4 regions of the Chromobacterium sp. CCUG 30098 genome follow, and region 3 is predicted to be linked to each of the others. Evidence: predicted binding sites of a transcription regulator. Region 3 holds the regulator's gene; each other region holds the start of a gene.
What was found. The regulator FNR, encoded in region 3, switches genes on or off when oxygen is low (the NO sensors DNR and NnrR bind a similar motif). The targets are predictions, from matches to a motif close to TTGATNNNNATCAA.

Region 1 (4,153 bases), on a different contig from region 3:
TGCGCCGCGCCGCCGTCGTAGACATTGAGCACGCGCACGCCCTGGGCCTCGGCCACGGCCTTGACCCCCAGGCTGGCCGGCGCAGGCTTGCCGCTCAACGCCAGGCCGCCGCGGTCGCCGGCGTTGGCCGCCGGCTCGAAGCGCAGCTCCACGCCCTGGGCCGCCAACAGTTCGGCCAGCGGCAGGGACTCAACACCGCGCAGCGCGCGATCGAAAAAGGCCTTGAGGTCCAGGCCGGTGACGGCCTGCGCCTGGCTTTCCCACTCGTCCTCGGCCAGGCCCTTGCCGTCGTCCAGCCATTTGCGCCACAGCGCGCGCATCACGTCGTCCAGCGACTGACGGCCCTGGCTGTCGCGGCGTATGGTCAGGTCCAGCGCCAGCGCGGCCAGCGCGCCCTTGGTGTAATAGCTGACGATGCTGTTGGGGCTGTTTTCGTCTTGTCGATAGTACTTGGTCCACGCTTCGAAGCTGGATTGCTCCAGCGTCTGCTTCAAGCGGCCGGCGCCGCGCTCGACGCCGCTGATGGTTTCCGCCAGCAGGCCCAGATAGCGCTTCTCGTCTATCAGGCCGCAACGCACCAGGCTCAGGTCGTCGTAATAGGAGGTGATGCCCTCGAAGGCCCACAGCAGACGGGTATAGCCTTCCTGGTTCAGATCGTAGGGCGTGAACGCCGCCGGCTTCATCCGCTTGACGTTCCAGCTGTGGAAATATTCGTGGCTGATCAGGCCCAGCAGCTTCAGATAGCCGTCACCGATCTCCTCGACGCCCTGCTGCGGCAAGTCGTCGCGATTGGCCACCAGCGCGGTGGAGGCGCGATGCTCCAGGCCGCCGTAGATGTCCTTGCCGACGAAAAGCATGAATACGTAGCGCTCGAAGGGCGCCGGCTCGCCGAACAGCTTGATCTGGTATTCGCAGATTTTCTTGGCGTCGCGCGCCAGGCGCTTGAGGTCGGCGCGGAAGCGGCCGGAGACGACGAATTCGTGCGGCACGCCGCAGGCTTTGAAGCTGACGCGTTCGAAAGCGCCCAGTTCCACCGGGTGGTCGATCAACTCGTCGTAAGAGGCGGCCTGATAGCCGCCGAAGCCGGTTTTCTTGTCCGCGCCGCGCGCCGGCAAGCTGGTCGCCACCTTCCAATCGGCGTAGGCCTTGCCTTCCGGCGGCAGGATCTCCACCTCGCAAGCCTCGTTCTCGTAGCCGTCCGCCGCCAGGAAAACGCTGCTGCCGTTATAGAAGCCGCGCTGCGCGTCCAGATAAGCGCCGCGCACCGACAGATCAAACGCATAAACTTTATAGCGTAGAACCAACGAGCCCTTGACTGGCGCGGCTTGCCAACTGTTTTTTGTCAGCTGGACCAGCCGCACCGCTTTTCCCGCGGATTCCGCGCGAATTTCCACAATATGTTTGGAGAACTCCCGGATCATGTAACTGCCGGGAATCCACGCCGGCAATGAGAAAATCTGGCCATTCTTGGCGGGCCGGGAAACGGTCAGGACGACCTCGAAAAGATGCGCCTCCGGGGCGCTCGGACATAGGGTGTAGCGGACGGAAACGGTCATGATCTGCCTGCAATCGTTGCAAAACCTTCTGATTTTAGCACTTGCCGCGGGTAAACGCTGCGTTTTATGACATCTTGATCCAGGTCAAGAAGGCTGGGCCGCCAGACAATACAATCTCGGTCAGTAGCAACAGTATTTGCAAGAACTGTCACGCTCGCTTGAGACATAAATAAAGACAAATGGGAAAGCGACATCCCCCGGCCGTCCAAACTGGCCCGATATGGGTAATTGATTTAGAATGCCGGGTTAACTAAATGGGGAAATTGCGCTGTCGCAATACGGGATGAACTGCTAATACAGACATCAGTACCGCTGCGATCTGGGTCAAGCGCTTGATTTTAATAAAAGTCGTTTTCCCTGCGGCATCGTCTGGATACAGTCACATCGGTACAGATGGGGACAGTTTCCCGGACTTCAAGCCGCCGATTAGATATGTCACGTTCTGAGTTAGCAACCTTGGAGAAAACCCTAAATGGAAACGCAATCCACTTATAACTATAAGGTGGTGCGCCAATTTGCCATCATGACCGTCGTGTGGGGCATTGTCGGCATGTTGGTGGGCGTCATCATTGCGGCCCAACTGGTCTGGCCCGAATTGAACTTCGGCCCCTGGTTCCACTTTGGCCGCCTGCGTCCTCTGCACACCAATGCGGTCATCTTCGCCTTTGGCGGTTGCGGCCTGTTCGCCACCTCCTATTACGTGGTGCAGCGTACCTGTAACGTCCGGCTGATCTCCGACAAGCTCGCCGCCTTCACCTTCTGGGGCTGGCAGCTGGTGATCGTGCTGGCCGCCATCACCTTGCCGCTGGGCCTGACCACCAGCAAGGAATACGCCGAGCTGGAATGGCCGATCAAACTGCTGATCGCGGTGATCTGGGTTGTTTACGCCATCGTTTTCTTCGGCACCATCGCCATCCGCAAGGTCAAGCACATCTACGTGGCCAACTGGTTCTACGGCGCCTTCATCCTGGCCGTGGCCCTGCTGCACATCGTCAACTCCGCCTTCGTGCCGGTGTCGCTGTGGAAATCCTACTCCGCCTACTCCGGCGCCGTGGACGCCATGGTGCAATGGTGGTACGGCCACAACGCCGTGGGCTTCTTCCTGACCGCCGCCTTCCTGGGCATGATGTACTACTTCATCCCGAAACAGGCCGGCCGTCCGGTTTACTCCTACCGCCTGTCCGTGGTGCACTTCTGGGCGCTGATCTTCACCTATATGTGGGCCGGTCCTCACCACCTGCATTACACCAGCCTGCCTGACTGGACCCAGTCCGTAGGCATGGTGTTCTCCCTGGTGCTGCTGGCTCCGAGCTGGGGCGGCATGATCAACGGCATCATGACGCTGTCCGGCGCCTGGCATAAGCTGCGCACCGATCCGGTGTTGAAATTCCTGGTGGTTTCGCTGTCCTTCTACGGCATGTCCACCTTCGAAGGCCCGATGATGTCGATCAAGACCGTCAACGCCTTGTCCCACTATACCGACTGGACCATCGGCCACGTGCACTCCGGCGCGCTGGGCTGGGTGGGCTTCATCACCATCGGTTCCATGTACTACCTGATTCCGCGCCTGTTCGGCCGCGAATCCATGTTCAGCCTGAAGCTGGTTGAAGCCCATTTCTGGCTCGCCACCGTCGGCGTGGTGCTGTACATCGCCGCGCTGTGGATCTCCGGCGTGACCCAGGGCCTGATGTGGCGCGCGCTGAACCCGGACGGCACCCTGACCTACGCCTTCGTAGAGGCGGTCAAGGCCACCTATCCGTACCACTTCGTGCGTCTGCTCGGCGGCTTCCTGTACCTGCTCGGCATGTTCCTGATGGCCTACAACACCTTCCGCACCGTAACCGCGGGCCGTGCCGTAGACGCCAAGATCCCGGCCATCACCGCCCACGCTCATTGAGGCGCAAGGAAACATCATGGATAAGATACAAAAACTGATCGAAGAACACGTCGGCTATCTGATCGTGTTTACCCTGCTGGTCGTCAGCGTGGCCGGTCTGGTGGAAATTCTGCCGCTGGCCTTCCAGAAATCGACCACTCAGCCGGTGGCCGGCGTCAAGCCCTACACCGCCGTGCAGCTGGCCGGCCGCGACATCTACATCCGCGAAGGCTGCCATACCTGCCACACGCAGATGATCCGTCCGTTCCGCGCTGAAACCGAGCGCTACGGCCACTACTCCGTGGCCGGCGAATCGGTGTACGACCACCCCTTCCTGTGGGGCTCCAAGCGCACCGGTCCGGACCTGGCCCGCGTGGGCGCCCGTTACTCCGACGAATGGCACCGCGTGCACCTGATCAACCCGCGCGACGTGGTTCCCGAGTCCAATATGCCGGCCTTCCCGTGGCTGGCCAAGAATCTGGCCGACGCCGACATTGTGCCGACCAAGATGAAGGCGCTGCGCCTGGTGGGCGTTCCCTATACCGACAAGGACATCGCCGAGGCCAAGGCCCAGGTGGAGGGCAAGTCGGAAATGGACGTGCTGGTCGCTTACCTGCAAGGCCTGGGCCTTGCCTTGAAGAACGTTCGTTAAGCCATGGACTGGGTAACCATCGGACGCTCGCTGTTCACGGTAGTGTGCTTTGCATTCTTCATCGTGGTG
Region 2 (4,153 bases), on a different contig from region 3:
TCCGGCGAACTGAGCTGAGCTGTCGCTAGAGAATCTAGCGCTTCTGCGTTCGCAGCAGGCTTTCGATGGCGCGCTCCAGCGCCGCCGGCTTGACGTAGGGGGCGAAACGCTTGCGGATGCGCCCTTCGCCGTCCACCAGGAATTTGGTGAAATTCCATTTGATGCGCCGGCTGCCCAGCAAGCCGGGCTTGGCGGCGACGAGATGACGCCAGAGCGGATGCGCGTCGGCGCCGTTGACGTCGATCTTGGCGGATAGCGGGAAGCTGACCCCGAAATTCTTCTGACAGAACTGGCCGATGGCGGCGGCGTCCCCAGGCTCCTGGTTGCCGAACTGATTGCAGGGGAAGCCGATGATCTCCAGGCCTTGCTCGCGGTAGCGCTGGTACAGCTGTTCCAGGCCGCCCAATTGCGCGGTGAAGCCGCACTCGCTGGCGGTGTTGACCAGCAATAGCACTTTGCCGCGATAGCTCGCCAGCGGCAGGGTCTGCCCGTTTAAAGACTCAATGGAAAAATCATATATGTCCGGCATATTTCCGCCTTTCGCCAAAGCGAAGATCATGGCAAGAAACCGGAGGCAGGGCAATGGGATCGGCGGATAAAAAAAGGGGCGCAACGGCAAGGGGGAACCGCTACGCCCCAAGAAGAAATCAATTGCTGTACAAGGGCCGACCAACCGGGAAAGTCAGCTAACCCTCTGTTTATCCTAGAACATTAAGGTGAAATTGCGAGGACGGATTTGGCGGGATTTAAATGACAAAGGGATGGCTAAGCCATCCCTTTTTTGCTGGCGGGAAGCGTTTCAGGGGCGCGGCAGGGTCACGCCCACCTGGCCCATGTATTTGCCGGCGCGGTCGCTGTAGGACACGTCGCAAATTTCATCGGATTCGAAGAACAAGACCTGGGCCACGCCCTCGTTGGCGTAGATCTTGGCCGGCAGCGGCGTGGTGTTGGAGAACTCCAGCGTCACATAGCCTTCCCATTCCGGTTCGAACGGGGTGACGTTGACGATGATGCCGCAGCGGGCGTAAGTGGATTTGCCCAGGCAGACGGTCAGCACCGAGCGGGGAATACGGAAGTATTCCACGGTGCGGGCCAGCGCGAAGCTGTTGGGCGGGATGATGCAATAGCCCTTGCCGGAGACTTCCACGAAGGAATTGGGGTCGAAGTTTTTCGGGTCGACGATGGTGCTGTTGATATTGGTGAACACCTTGAATTCGTCGGCGCAGCGGATATCGTAGCCGTAGCTGGACGTGCCGTAGGAGATCACCTTCTGGCCGTCCACCATCTTGATCTGGTTGGGCTCGAAGGGTTCGATCATTTTGTACTCGTCCGCCATCCGGCGAATCCACTTGTCCGATTTGATGCTCATTGTCTTGGGCCCGTAGCTTGTCGATTGATTGTCCGCGATTTTAACCGCAAGCGCAGTGGCCGGCTATCGATAATCCATCGTCGATCCGGATAGGACAATGCTATTGATGCAGGTCAAGCAGGGCGGGAATTGCCGCGGTTTGCCGATATTCGACGGGGTTCGGCTGGATATACTAATGCAAACCATTCTCGTTCTTGATCGGATCATCATGTTGACTTTGGATGCATTCCCCGCCGGACGCCACGGCGTGGTCGACAGCCTGGAGCTGGCCGAAGAGGCCATGCGCCGCGTCGCCGCCTTTGGCCTGGAGCCGGGCTGCCGGTTTTATCTGCGTCGGGCGGCGCCCTTGGGCGGGCCATTATTGCTGGACGTCGGCGCCACGCGCTTCCTGCTGCGCCGCAGCCTGGCGCGCCTCATCGTGGCGAGGGTGGCGGTATGAAGCGTTTCGCCCTGATCGGCCTGCCCAATACCGGCAAGTCCACCTTGTTCAACCGTCTGACCGGCATGTCGCAGCGCGTCGGCAACTGGCCGGGCCTGACCATAGAGTTGAGCAGCGCGCGCCTGTTGCTGGGCGGCCACATGGTGGAGTTGGTGGATTTGCCCGGCGTCAATGATTTGACCGGCTATTCCGACGACGAGGCGGTGGTGCGCGACGTGCTGCTGGCCAGCGCCTTCGACGGCGCCGTCCTGGTGCTCAACGCCAGCCAGCTGGACCGGCAACTGCCGCTGGCCTTGCAGGTGCTGGCCAGCGGCCTCAACTGCCTGGTGGTGCTGAATATGGCCGACGAGGCCAAGGCCCTGGGCGTGAGCCTGGATGTGGAGCGCTTGTCGGAGCGCCTGGGCGCGCCGGTGTTTCTGGCCTCGGCCCGGCATATGCAGGGCTGGCCGCCGCTGATGGCGGGCTTGAACCGGCGGGCCAACGACGGCGGTCCGGCGACGCGCGCCAGGCTGGACGCGGTGCCGGACACCCGGGAGGCGATGGCGGAGGCCAAGCGGCGGCTGGCGGGCTGCTGGGCCTTGCCGCCCGTGCTGCCGGCGGGGCTGACGGAGAAGATGGACCATTGGCTGATGCATCCATGGCTGGGTCTGCCGCTGTTCTTCGCGCTGATGGCGCTGCTGTTCAATCTGACGTATCAGATCGGCACCCCATTGCAGGAGCTGGCCGGCGCCGGTCTGGACTGGATCAAGGAGCAGGCGCTGACGCCCTTGCTCGCGCCCTTGCCCGAGATTGTGCAGAGCCTGGCGCTGGACGGGATCTGGCAGGGGGTGTCGACGGTGCTGACCTTCGCGCCCATTTTGCTGGTGTTTTTCGTATTGATGGCGATGGTGGAGGATTCCGGCTACCTGGCGCGCGCCGCCTATCTGACCGACGCCTTCATGGCGCGGCTGGGGCTGGACGGCCGCGGCTTCGTGATGCAGCTGATGGGCTTTGGCTGCAATGTGCCGGCCATCATGGGCACTCGGGTGATGCGCGAGCGCAAGCAGCGGCTGCTGACCATGCTGGTAATCCCGTTTTCGCTGTGTTCGGCGCGTTTGCAGGTGGTGGTGTTCTTCGCCGGGCTGTTGTTCACGCCGACGCAGGCGCCGTGGGTGTTGATGGGGCTTTATCTGATGAGCTTCGCCGTCGCGGTGTTTACCGCCTGGGTGTTCAAGCGCCGTTACGCCGGCGGCGAGGCCTTCTTGCTGGAAGTGCCGCCGTACCGGCTGCCCGGCTTGAGCCATTTGCTGAGCCGGGCGGTGGGGGAGGTGCGGGCCTTTCTGCAACTGGCCTCCAGTTTCATCCTGTTGGGCGTGGTGCTGGTCTGGCTGCTGACCCATGTGCCGGCGGGCGAGGGCAAGACCCTGGCCGACGCTCTGGGCAGCCTGCTGGCCCCGGTGCTGGACCCGATAGGCATCCGCCACGAACTGGCGGCGGCCTTGCTGTTCGGCTTCATCGCCAAGGAAATCCTGCTGGGCAGCCTGGCGGTGATCTACGGGGTGCCGGAAGCCGGCCTGGGCGCGGCCTTGCTGCAACATCTGGATTGGCGCTCGGCGATGAGCTTCCTGATCTTCACCTTGATCTACGTGCCCTGCCTGTCCACGGTGGCGGCGATGTACCGCGAGTCGCGCAGCAAGGCCTACACCGCGATGTCGGTGGCGTGGTCGGTGGGACTGGCCTGGTTGTTGTCGTTCGCGTTTTATCAAGCCGGCGTGCAACTGTGGCCCTGAGGGCTTAGAATGAATGGTTCGCGAATTCCGTTCGCGCCGGCGGCGCGCCCGCCGGCGTTATTGAACTACAACAACAAGAGGTCGTTTTATGCAAGGTGATCCCAAAACCATCGAGTTGCTGAACGAACTGCTGGCGGAAGAACTGTCCGCCGCGGACCAGTATTTCATTCATGCCGAGATGTACAAGGACTTCGGTCTGCACAAGCTGTTCGAGCGCATCGATCACGAGCGCGAGGACGAGTTGTCGCACGCGCGGGTGCTGATCGCGCGCACCTTGTTCCTGCAAGGCAAGCCGAACGTGGCCAAGCGCGTGCCCATCGTGGTGGGCGAGAACGTGCGGGCGATGCTGGCCAGCGATCTGGAAGTGGAATACCGCGTCGGCAACTTGCTGAAAAAAGTGGTGGCCCACTGTGAGAGCGTGAAGGACTACGTGACGCGCCAGGAACTGATGGTGCTGCTGGAAGAGACCGAGAACGACCACGCCCACTGGCTGGAGCAGCAACTGCGCCTGATCGATATGGTGGGCGAGCAGAACTATATCCAGTCCCAAATGTAAGCTCCGGGGATTTCGGCGTT
Region 3 (4,153 bases):
CGGCGACTTCGCGTCACCCGGCGAGTCAGGGCGCGATCCAGATGTTCGGCGTCTTCATCGACACCATGGTGATCTGTACCGCCACCGCCGCCATCATTCTGCTGTCCGGCGTGTATGACCAGGGTTTGAGCGGCGTGGCGCTGACGCAGAAGGCGATCGAATCGCAGTTCGGCCCGATAGGCGCGTCCTTCTTGGCGGTGGCGATGTTCCTGTTCGCTTTTTCCACCATCATCGGCAATTACGCTTACGCCGAGGGCAATGTCGAATTCATCCGCAGCAATAAGGGGATCTTGCTGGCCTTCCGTCTGATTGTGCTGGCGATGGTGATGTTCGGCGCGGTGGCCAGCCTGCCGCTGGTGTGGGATATGGCCGACTTCGCCATGGGCCTGATGGCGCTGATCAATCTGGTGGCCATCGTGCTGCTGTCGCGTTATTTCTTCATCGTGCTGAAGGATTACGAGCGTCAGCTGAAGCGGGGCGAGTCCACCCCGGTGTTCAAGGTGGCGGATTACCCGGAACTGGCGGCCAAGGTGGAAAAAGACATCTGGTAAGCCTGCGTCCGGCTCCAACGATAAACAGCCCGCGTCATGACGCGGGCTGTTTTGTTGCTAGCCCCGTTCAAATGGTCTTGGAGTAGCGCGCCTGGGTGCGGCGCTCCCGCAGATGCCGGTCGAAGATCATCGCGATATTGCGGATCAGGAAGCGGCCCTTGGGCTCCACCATGATGAAGTCGCCGTCGAAGGACAGCAGGCCCAGTTGCTGGTATTCGCGGATCTGCGGCAGTTCTTCGGCGAAGTACTCGGCGAAGTTGATGCCGTGGATCTCTTCCAGCGCCTCCACCGACAGCGAGAAGCGACACATCAGGCCTTGGATGATGCTGCGGCGCAGGATGTCGTCATTGTCCAGCGTCAGCCCGCGCAACACCGGCAGATGGCCGCTGTCCAGCGCCGCGTAATAACTGTCCAGGTCCTTGGCGCTCTGGCTGTAACAGGGGCCGACCTTGCCGATGGAGGACACGCCAAGACCGATCATGTCGCAGTCCGCATGGGTGGAGTAGCCCTGGAAATTGCGTTGCAGCCGGCCCTGGCGCAGGGCGGAGGCCAGTTCGTCGTCCGGCTTGGCGAAGTGATCCATGCCGATGAAGACATAGCCGGCGTCGGCCAGGCGCTGCACCGAATCCTGCAGGATGTCCAGCTTGGTTTCCGGCGAGGGCAGATCGGCCTCGTTGATGCGCCGCTGCGGCATGAACACGGTGGGCAGGTGGGCGTAGTTGTACAGCGCCAGCCGGTCCGGCCCGATGGCGATCACCTTGTCCAGCGTGCGGCGCACCGATTCCCGGGTCTGCAGCGGCAGGCCGTAGATCAGATCGACGCTGACGGACTTGAAACCGGCGTCGCGCGCGGCCTGGATCACCTCCAGCGTTTCCTCTTCGGACTGCACCCGGTTCACCGCCTGCTGCACCGTCGGTTCAAAGTCCTGAATCCCGACGCTGATGCGGTTGAAGCCGAGTTCGGCCAGTTTGAAGATTGTCGCCGCGCTGACTTTGCGCGGGTCTATTTCTATGGAATACTCCCCCTCCTTCAAGAACTCGAAATGAGTCTTGAGCAAGGTCATCAATCGTTCCAGTTGCGCGTCGGACAAGAAAGTGGGGGTGCCGCCGCCGAAATGCAGCTGTATCACTTGCTCGCGGCGGCCCAGACAGGAGGCGATCATGCGGACCTCCTTCTCCAGGTAGTCCAGGTACAAGTCCGCTTTGCCGCTGTCCTTGGTGATGATCTTGTTGCAACCGCAGTAGTAGCAGATAGTGTTGCAAAAAGGTATATGAGCGTACAATGATAAAGGTTTCCGGTTGGCGCCGATGCTGCGCTGCCGTAGCCAGTGGATGTAGTCTCTTTCGGCAAAACCCGGCGTAAAGCGATCCGCTGTCGGGTATGACGTATATCTAGGACCTGTCCCGTCGAGGCGCTCAATCAGCGCGCGGTCGAATTCAAAATGGGCAGGAGAAAATGGGTGGGTGGTCTTCATGTCGTATTTGGATGGCAAAACCTCTGGTGGACTGGTAAATTTGCGGAAATCCTGCGAATTTCGCTTTGATAAGGGTCAAGCTTCATCGCAAGCTTGTACTAAACATGCCATGTCCGATCAGAACCATATCTCTTTGCATAACCTGAAGGTCTCCTGCTCCAACTGCAGCCTGAAGGAACTTTGTCTACCTGTGGGGCTTAACCGCGAGGAGCTGACCCAGCTCGACGCGGTGATCCGCCAAAGCCGCCGTTTGAAGCGCGGCGAGTACTTGTTCCGCAGCGGCGAAGGCTTCCGTTCGCTGTTCGCGGTGCGCACCGGCTTCTTCAAGACCAGCGTCGCCAGCCAGGACGGCCGCGAGCAGGTCACCGGCTTCCATATGTCCGGCGAACTGATGGGCCTGGACGGCATTTCCGCCAATGTGCACGGCTGCGACGCCATCGCGCTGGAGGACAGCGAGGTGTGCGAGCTGCCGTTCAGCCGCATGGAGAGCCTGGGCCGCGAAATTCCCACCCTGCAGCACCATTTCTACCGTCTGATGAGCCGCGAGATCGTTCGCGATCAGAATGTAATGTTGTTATTGGGCAACATGAAGGCGGAAGAGCGCCTGGCCGCCTTCCTGCTCAATCTGTCGCAGCGTCTGTCCACCCGCGGCTTCGCCGCCAACGACTTCATCCTGCGCATGAGCCGCGAGGAAATCGGCAGCTTCCTCGGCCTGAAGCTGGAAACCGTCAGCCGCACGCTGTCCAAGTTCCAGCAGCAAGGCTGGATCACCGTCGATCACAAGCACATCCAACTGGTGATGGTGGACGAATTGAAGGCGCTGATTTCCGGCTGCGCTCACGCCAACGGACATTGATTCCGCCGCGCGGGCGGACAGATGGAAAACGCAAGGCAAGCCCTCGGGCTTGCCTTTTTTCATGGGGCCGGCGCGCAGTCCGCGATTTGCAGCAGCAGCCGCGACAGCGGCGCCTCCTGAGGCCAGCCCGGCGGCACGGCGAAGCCGCGGGCCACTTCATGCCAGTCGCCGTCGGGGCCGGGCTGCAGTTCGGCCAGCAGCTGCGGCGCCTCGGCCTGTTCCAGGCGCGCGCGTAGTTCCGCCGCGTCGGCGGTGTGTTCCCGCGAGCGGCGCGCCGGCGCCAGCCAACTGAGCCTGGGCAGCCAGGCCCAGCGCGAATCCGCGTTCAGCGCCGGCCAGTCGCCGCGCAGCGGCCAGTATTGCCCGTACAGCGGCTGGGCGCCGGGCGGCGCTTCCGGCGCGGTGTCGCGGGCGTGGAACAGCCAGCCGCTGAGCCGAGCGCCGACCGCGCAGCCCTCAAAGCCTGCCGGCAGCGTCGCTTGCGCAGCCGGGTGGCGGGACAGGCGCAGCTGGGTTTGCAGTTTATGGGCTTTCAGCGCCCAGGCGTCGCGTAGGCTGGGGCCGGTCAAGGTGTCCGCGCTGCGGCCCAGTTGCAGATAGAACTTGCTGGCGGCTTCCAGATGCAGCGGTTGGCCGTCTAGGCGCAGCAAGAAGTCGAACTCGCCGACGGTGCGGCCGTCCGGCGCGCGCACCGGCAGATTGCTGGCCACCAGTTCGATGTGCGGCGCCAGCCGGAACCAGAAGGACAGCAGCCGTTCCGCGTAATGGCCCAGACGGCGGGTGGGCTGGCGCGCCAGCCAGTGCTGAAGTTCGGCAGGATCGGCGTCCAGCGTTTGCAGCAAGGCCGGGCCGTCGGCCCCCAGCAGCCGCTGCGGCGGGATGTCCGCGCCGCTGCGCCAGGGCGAGGGCGCGGAGAGCAGAAAAGCCAGATCGCGCACCGCCGGGTGCGCGTAGGGCAGGGTGAACGGCGGCTTATTCGCCATCCTGTCCGGGCGCGTCGCGGCGGACTTCGCCGTCGGCGGCGCGCTGCACCTGTTTGAGGAAGCCGCGCAGGATGTCGATTTCCTCGCGCAGCAGGCCGGCGCGGTTGAACAGGGTGCGCATCCGGCGCATCATCCGTTCGCTGTTGCGGCGGCGGAAATAGCCTATCTTGTCCATGGTCTGTTCCAGGTGGCCGCAGAAGCCCTCCACCTCGCCCAGCGCCGCCGCGTCGCTGTCTGCGCGCAGATAGTCGACGTCCACGCCGGTGTGGCTGAACAGTTCGTAAGTCAT
Region 4 (4,153 bases), on a different contig from region 3:
GTCAGTTGCGGGTACAGCTCCGGGTGTTCCATCGCGTCCATCAGGGTTTCGCGCTTGAACACGTTGACGTTGACGTGGAAACCGCCGGCGTCGGAGAAACCGTCCAGGCAGTTGGCCAGGTTGGCTACGCGTTCTTCTTCGCTATGGCCCAATGCGTCCGGGGTGGCGGAGGCGGTCCAGCTGATGCCGTCCAGCGCGGCTTCATACGGCAGCTTGGCTACCGATGCGCCCGCGGCGACAAAGCCTTTCACGTCGCGGCCGTTCATCGGGTTGGCGCCCGGGGCGAACGGTTCGCCGGCGCGGCGGCCGCACGGGGTGTTGCCGGTTTTCTTGCCGTACACCACGTTGGAGGTGATGGTGAGCACGGACTGAGTCGGCATCGCGTTGCGGTAGAAGTGCGGCTGGGCCTTGATCTTGTCCATGAAGGTTTCGGTCAGCCATACCGCGATGCTGTCGGCGCGGTCGTCGTTGTTGCCGTAAGCCGGGTAGTCGCCTTCGATCTTGTAGTCCACCGCCAGGCCCGCTTCGTTGCGGATGATGTGCACTTTGGCGTGCTTGATGGCGGACAGGGAGTCGGCGGCCACGGACAGGCCGGCGATGCCGCAAGCCATGGTGCGCAGGATGTCGCGGTCGTGCAGCGCCATTTCAATGCGTTCGTAGGCGTACTTGTCGTGCATGTAGTGGATGCAGTTCAGCGCCTTGACGTAAGTCGCGGCCAGCCAGTCCATCAGCAGGTCGAACTTGGGCATCAGTTCGTCGTAAGTCAGCACGTCGCTCTTGATCGGCTCGAAGCCCTTGGCCACTTGCACGCCGGATTTTTCATCCACGCCGCCGTTGATGGCGTAGAGCATGGCTTTGGCCAGGTTGGCGCGGGCGCCGAAGAACTGCATTTGCTTGCCGATGCGCATCGCGGACACGCAGCAGGCGATGCCGTAGTCGTCGCCCCAGTGCGGACGCATCAGGTCGTCGTTTTCGTACTGGATGGAGCTGGTGTCGATGGACACTTTGGCGCAGAAGTCTTTGAAGCCGCGCGGCAGCTGGGTGGACCACAGCACGGTCAGGTTGGGTTCCGGCGCCGGGCCCAGGTTGTACAGGGTGTTGAGGAAGCGGAAGCTGCTCTTGCTCACCAGGGTGCGGCCGTCTTCGCCCATGCCGCCGATGGATTCGGTCACCCAGGTCGGGTCGCCGGAGAACAGTTGGTCGTATTCCGGGGTGCGCAGGAAGCGCACGATGCGCAGCTTGATCACCAGGTCGTCGATCATTTCCTGGGCTTGTTCTTCAGTCAGCGCGCCGGAGGCCAGATCGCGCTCGATGTAGACGTCCAGGAAGGTGGCGACGCGGCCGAAGGACATGGCGGCGCCGTTTTGTTCTTTCACGGCGGCCAGGTAGGCGAAGTAGGTCCACTGCACCGCTTCGCGGGCGTTGACGGCCGGGCGGCTGATGTCGAAGCCGTACTTGGCGGCCATCTGCTTCAGTTCGTCCAGCGCGCGGAATTGTTCGGACAGTTCTTCGCGCAGGCGCAGCACGTCTTCGTTGAAAACGGCGTCGTCCAGCTCATGGAATACTTTTTGGCGTTCGGCGCGCAGGAAGTCGGTGCCGTACAGGGCCACGCGGCGGTAGTCGCCGATGATGCGGCCGCGGCCGTAGGCGTCCGGCAGGCCGGTGATCACGCCGGATTTACGCGCGGCCATGATGTCCGGGGTGTAGGTGTCGAACACCCCCTGGTTGTGGCTCTTGCGATAGTGGGTCCACACGTCCTTGATGACCGGGTCCAGCTTGAAGCCGAAGGCTTCCAGGCCGTTCTCAACCATGCGCAGGCCGCCGTTGGGCATGATGGCGCGCTTGAGCGGCGCATCGGTTTGCAGGCCGACGATGACTTCGCTGGCTTGGTCGATGTAGCCGGCGTCATGCGCGGTGATGGAGCTGCCGCGGTCAGCGGCTACGTCCAGCACGCCACGGGCGCGTTCTTCTTTCAGCAACTCGCTCAGGGTGTCCCACAGCTTTTGGGTGCGCGCGGTAGCGGGTGCCAGGAAGCTGGCGTCGCCTTCAAACGGCTTGTAGTTCAGCTGGATGAAGTTGCGGACATCCACCTTGCTTTGCCATTCACCGCCGGTGAAATCGCGCCAGGGGTTGGCTTGAGTCGCGTCACGATTCAGAGCATCCATGTGTGCCTCCTAGTAACTATCAGTAAATGTTGAGTACTGAACATATTGTACATTCGGTTTCGAAAAAAATCGTTTGATAAAGATCAACTGCCACAGACTAAAACGCGCGTGCGGCCCCGCCCGAGTTGGCGGCAAAGTCTCTTAAAAAACGCTTTATTTTCAATAACCTGAAAAACCACATCAACACGCCGTCATTGTAGCCGGCGCATTACATTCGAAAACGAACATCAAACACTCGTTCCAAGCGCCGCCGCGGCCGGTTTTGCGGCTTCGCGCCGCGCCGGCAGGGTGTGGCGCTCCAGCAGGTAAACCACCAGGCCCACGCCCAGCGCGCCGCCGGCGATATTGCCCAGGGTGGCCGGAATCATATTGTGCAGGATGGCGGCGGCGTCCAGGCCTTGCATGCCGTGCAGCAGCGCCAGCGAGAAGAAGGCCATATTGGCGATGCTGTGCTCAAAGCCGGAGAAGAAGAACACGAAGACCAGCAGCAGGATCATCAGCATCTTGGCGGCGTCGCCGGCCATGCGCAGCGGCACCCATACCGCCAGACAGATCACCCAGTTGCACAGCGCGCCCTTCCAGAAGACTTCCCAGCCGCCGGCGTGCACTTTGTGCGCGGCCACATTGAACAGCAGGTGGTCGGCCGGCAGGCTGCCCATGCCGCCGGCGCCGGCGAACACGGCGGTAAACAGCAACACGCCCAGCAGATTGCCCAGGTAGACCATGGTCCAGCTGCGCAGCAGGTTGCAGACGCGGCAGTCGCCGCTGAGCACGCCCACGCTGAAGTACATCACATTGCTGGTGAACAGTTCCAGCTTGCAGACGATGATGCTGACCAGGGCCACGCCGAAGAAGCCGGCCACGGCGATGTAGTAGCCGGGGGAGCCGACGGCGAAGAAGACCTGGCCCAGCTTGAGGCTGACGCTGAGCACCACGGCGATCAGCGCGCCGGCCATGCCGGCGCTCAATAGATAGCGGCCGGGGTGCTGACGCAGCACGGTCTGTTTGGCGGCGGCTTCTGCCGCGACGTAGGCGAGTGTGGAGGCGTGATTCATGTTTTTCATTTCGCGAGCTTGGGCAACGCCGCCAGCCGCGGGTCCATCTTGATGCAATGCCTATCAACTGCTGATGCCGTTTTCAGGTTTTGCCGGATTTCGCCCGGCCCGGCCTGCTTCCGGCATTGGCTTGGTTGGCTGTCATCCTTGATTGGTTCCCGCGTCTGCGCTTGCCCTGATTGTTGATTCACGAAAATTTTATGTTCGTATTGCATCATTGTTGTTTGATAACTATCAAACGCAAGCCTTTCCTTGGCACGCTTTCGCTCAAGCCTTTCTTTTTACAACATGCCCGGCAATGGATTTGCCGTCTCCGCCGCGGTTCAGCCGCCGGCTCTCCTTAGATCCGGTTCAAAGCCTGCCGCGCTTTACAAGACGTGGCGCGGCGAGCGCCGCTTCGAAATGCGGACGCACCGCGCGCGCATCCCGCTTTCTCAGCGGTTTCCGCCCCGCCTCGCTCCGGCTCGCGAGACGTTGACAGCCTATTGCGCAGCCATTGAAGAGCCGCCGCGCCAGACGGGACGCGGCGCAGCAATCGCGGTTTCGAGGATGCGCATGCGTCCCTGGCGCATTCCGCCCTTGAGACCGCCGCGCCTGGCCTTGCCCCTAATCGCGCGGTCTTGAACCGCTAGCGCGGCCAAGCAACCCCGATGCCGCGTGCGCCGACTTGAGCGATTCCCATAGCGCCGGCGTTGGCGCGCCTTGCTTCAGCCGCATAACCTGAGCGTGTTTGCCGCTCTTAAGAGGCGGTTCACCGCCTGCCGCGTGTCAGCGGGATGGTCAGAGCGAGGCCTTGAAACCGGCTTCAGAGCGCCCATGCGCCCCTTGCGCATTCCGCTTCTTCGGCGGCAAGGCCTTGCCTGGTGCTTGCTCGAGAGACTTTGAACAGGCTCTTAGGCGGATGGCAAGCGCGATAACAAACAATGAAAAACA

Region 1: a site for FNR is predicted at 1,631-1,644, ahead of QUG03_RS08930 (M61 family metallopeptidase). Genes of this name have one in related genera too.
Region 2: a site for FNR is predicted at 1,473-1,486, ahead of QUG03_RS16450 (FeoA family protein). Genes of this name have one in related genera too.
Region 4: a site for FNR is predicted at 2,239-2,252, ahead of pflB (formate C-acetyltransferase). Genes of this name have one in related genera too.

Annotation. Positions count from the first base shown of each region.
Region 1 is NZ_JAUCGS010000003.1:159,177-163,329, reverse strand. It holds gene QUG03_RS08930 (M61 family metallopeptidase) at 1-1,556, opposite strand, end outside; gene ccoN (cytochrome-c oxidase, cbb3-type subunit I) at 2,029-3,453, shown strand; gene ccoO (cytochrome-c oxidase, cbb3-type subunit II) at 3,470-4,084, shown strand; gene QUG03_RS08915 (cbb3-type cytochrome oxidase subunit 3) at 4,088-4,153, shown strand, end outside.
Region 2 is NZ_JAUCGS010000007.1:129,885-134,037, reverse strand. It holds gene QUG03_RS16465 (YchJ family protein) at 1-18, shown strand, start outside; gene QUG03_RS16460 (glutathione peroxidase) at 35-529, opposite strand; gene dcd (dCTP deaminase) at 800-1,369, opposite strand; gene QUG03_RS16450 (FeoA family protein) at 1,545-1,808, shown strand; gene feoB (ferrous iron transport protein B) at 1,805-3,577, shown strand; gene bfr (bacterioferritin) at 3,666-4,133, shown strand.
Region 3 is NZ_JAUCGS010000001.1:1,201,495-1,205,647, forward strand. It holds gene QUG03_RS05615 (alanine/glycine:cation symporter family protein) at 1-551, shown strand, start outside; gene hemN (oxygen-independent coproporphyrinogen III oxidase) at 619-2,025, opposite strand; gene fnr (fumarate/nitrate reduction transcriptional regulator Fnr) at 2,135-2,881, shown strand; gene QUG03_RS05630 (DUF1853 family protein) at 2,941-3,864, opposite strand; gene QUG03_RS05635 (RNA methyltransferase) at 3,854-4,153, opposite strand, start outside.
Region 4 is NZ_JAUCGS010000017.1:6,656-10,808, reverse strand. It holds gene pflB (formate C-acetyltransferase) at 1-2,165, opposite strand, end outside; gene QUG03_RS22390 (formate/nitrite transporter family protein) at 2,393-3,220, opposite strand; gene QUG03_RS22385 (hypothetical protein) at 3,226-3,438, opposite strand.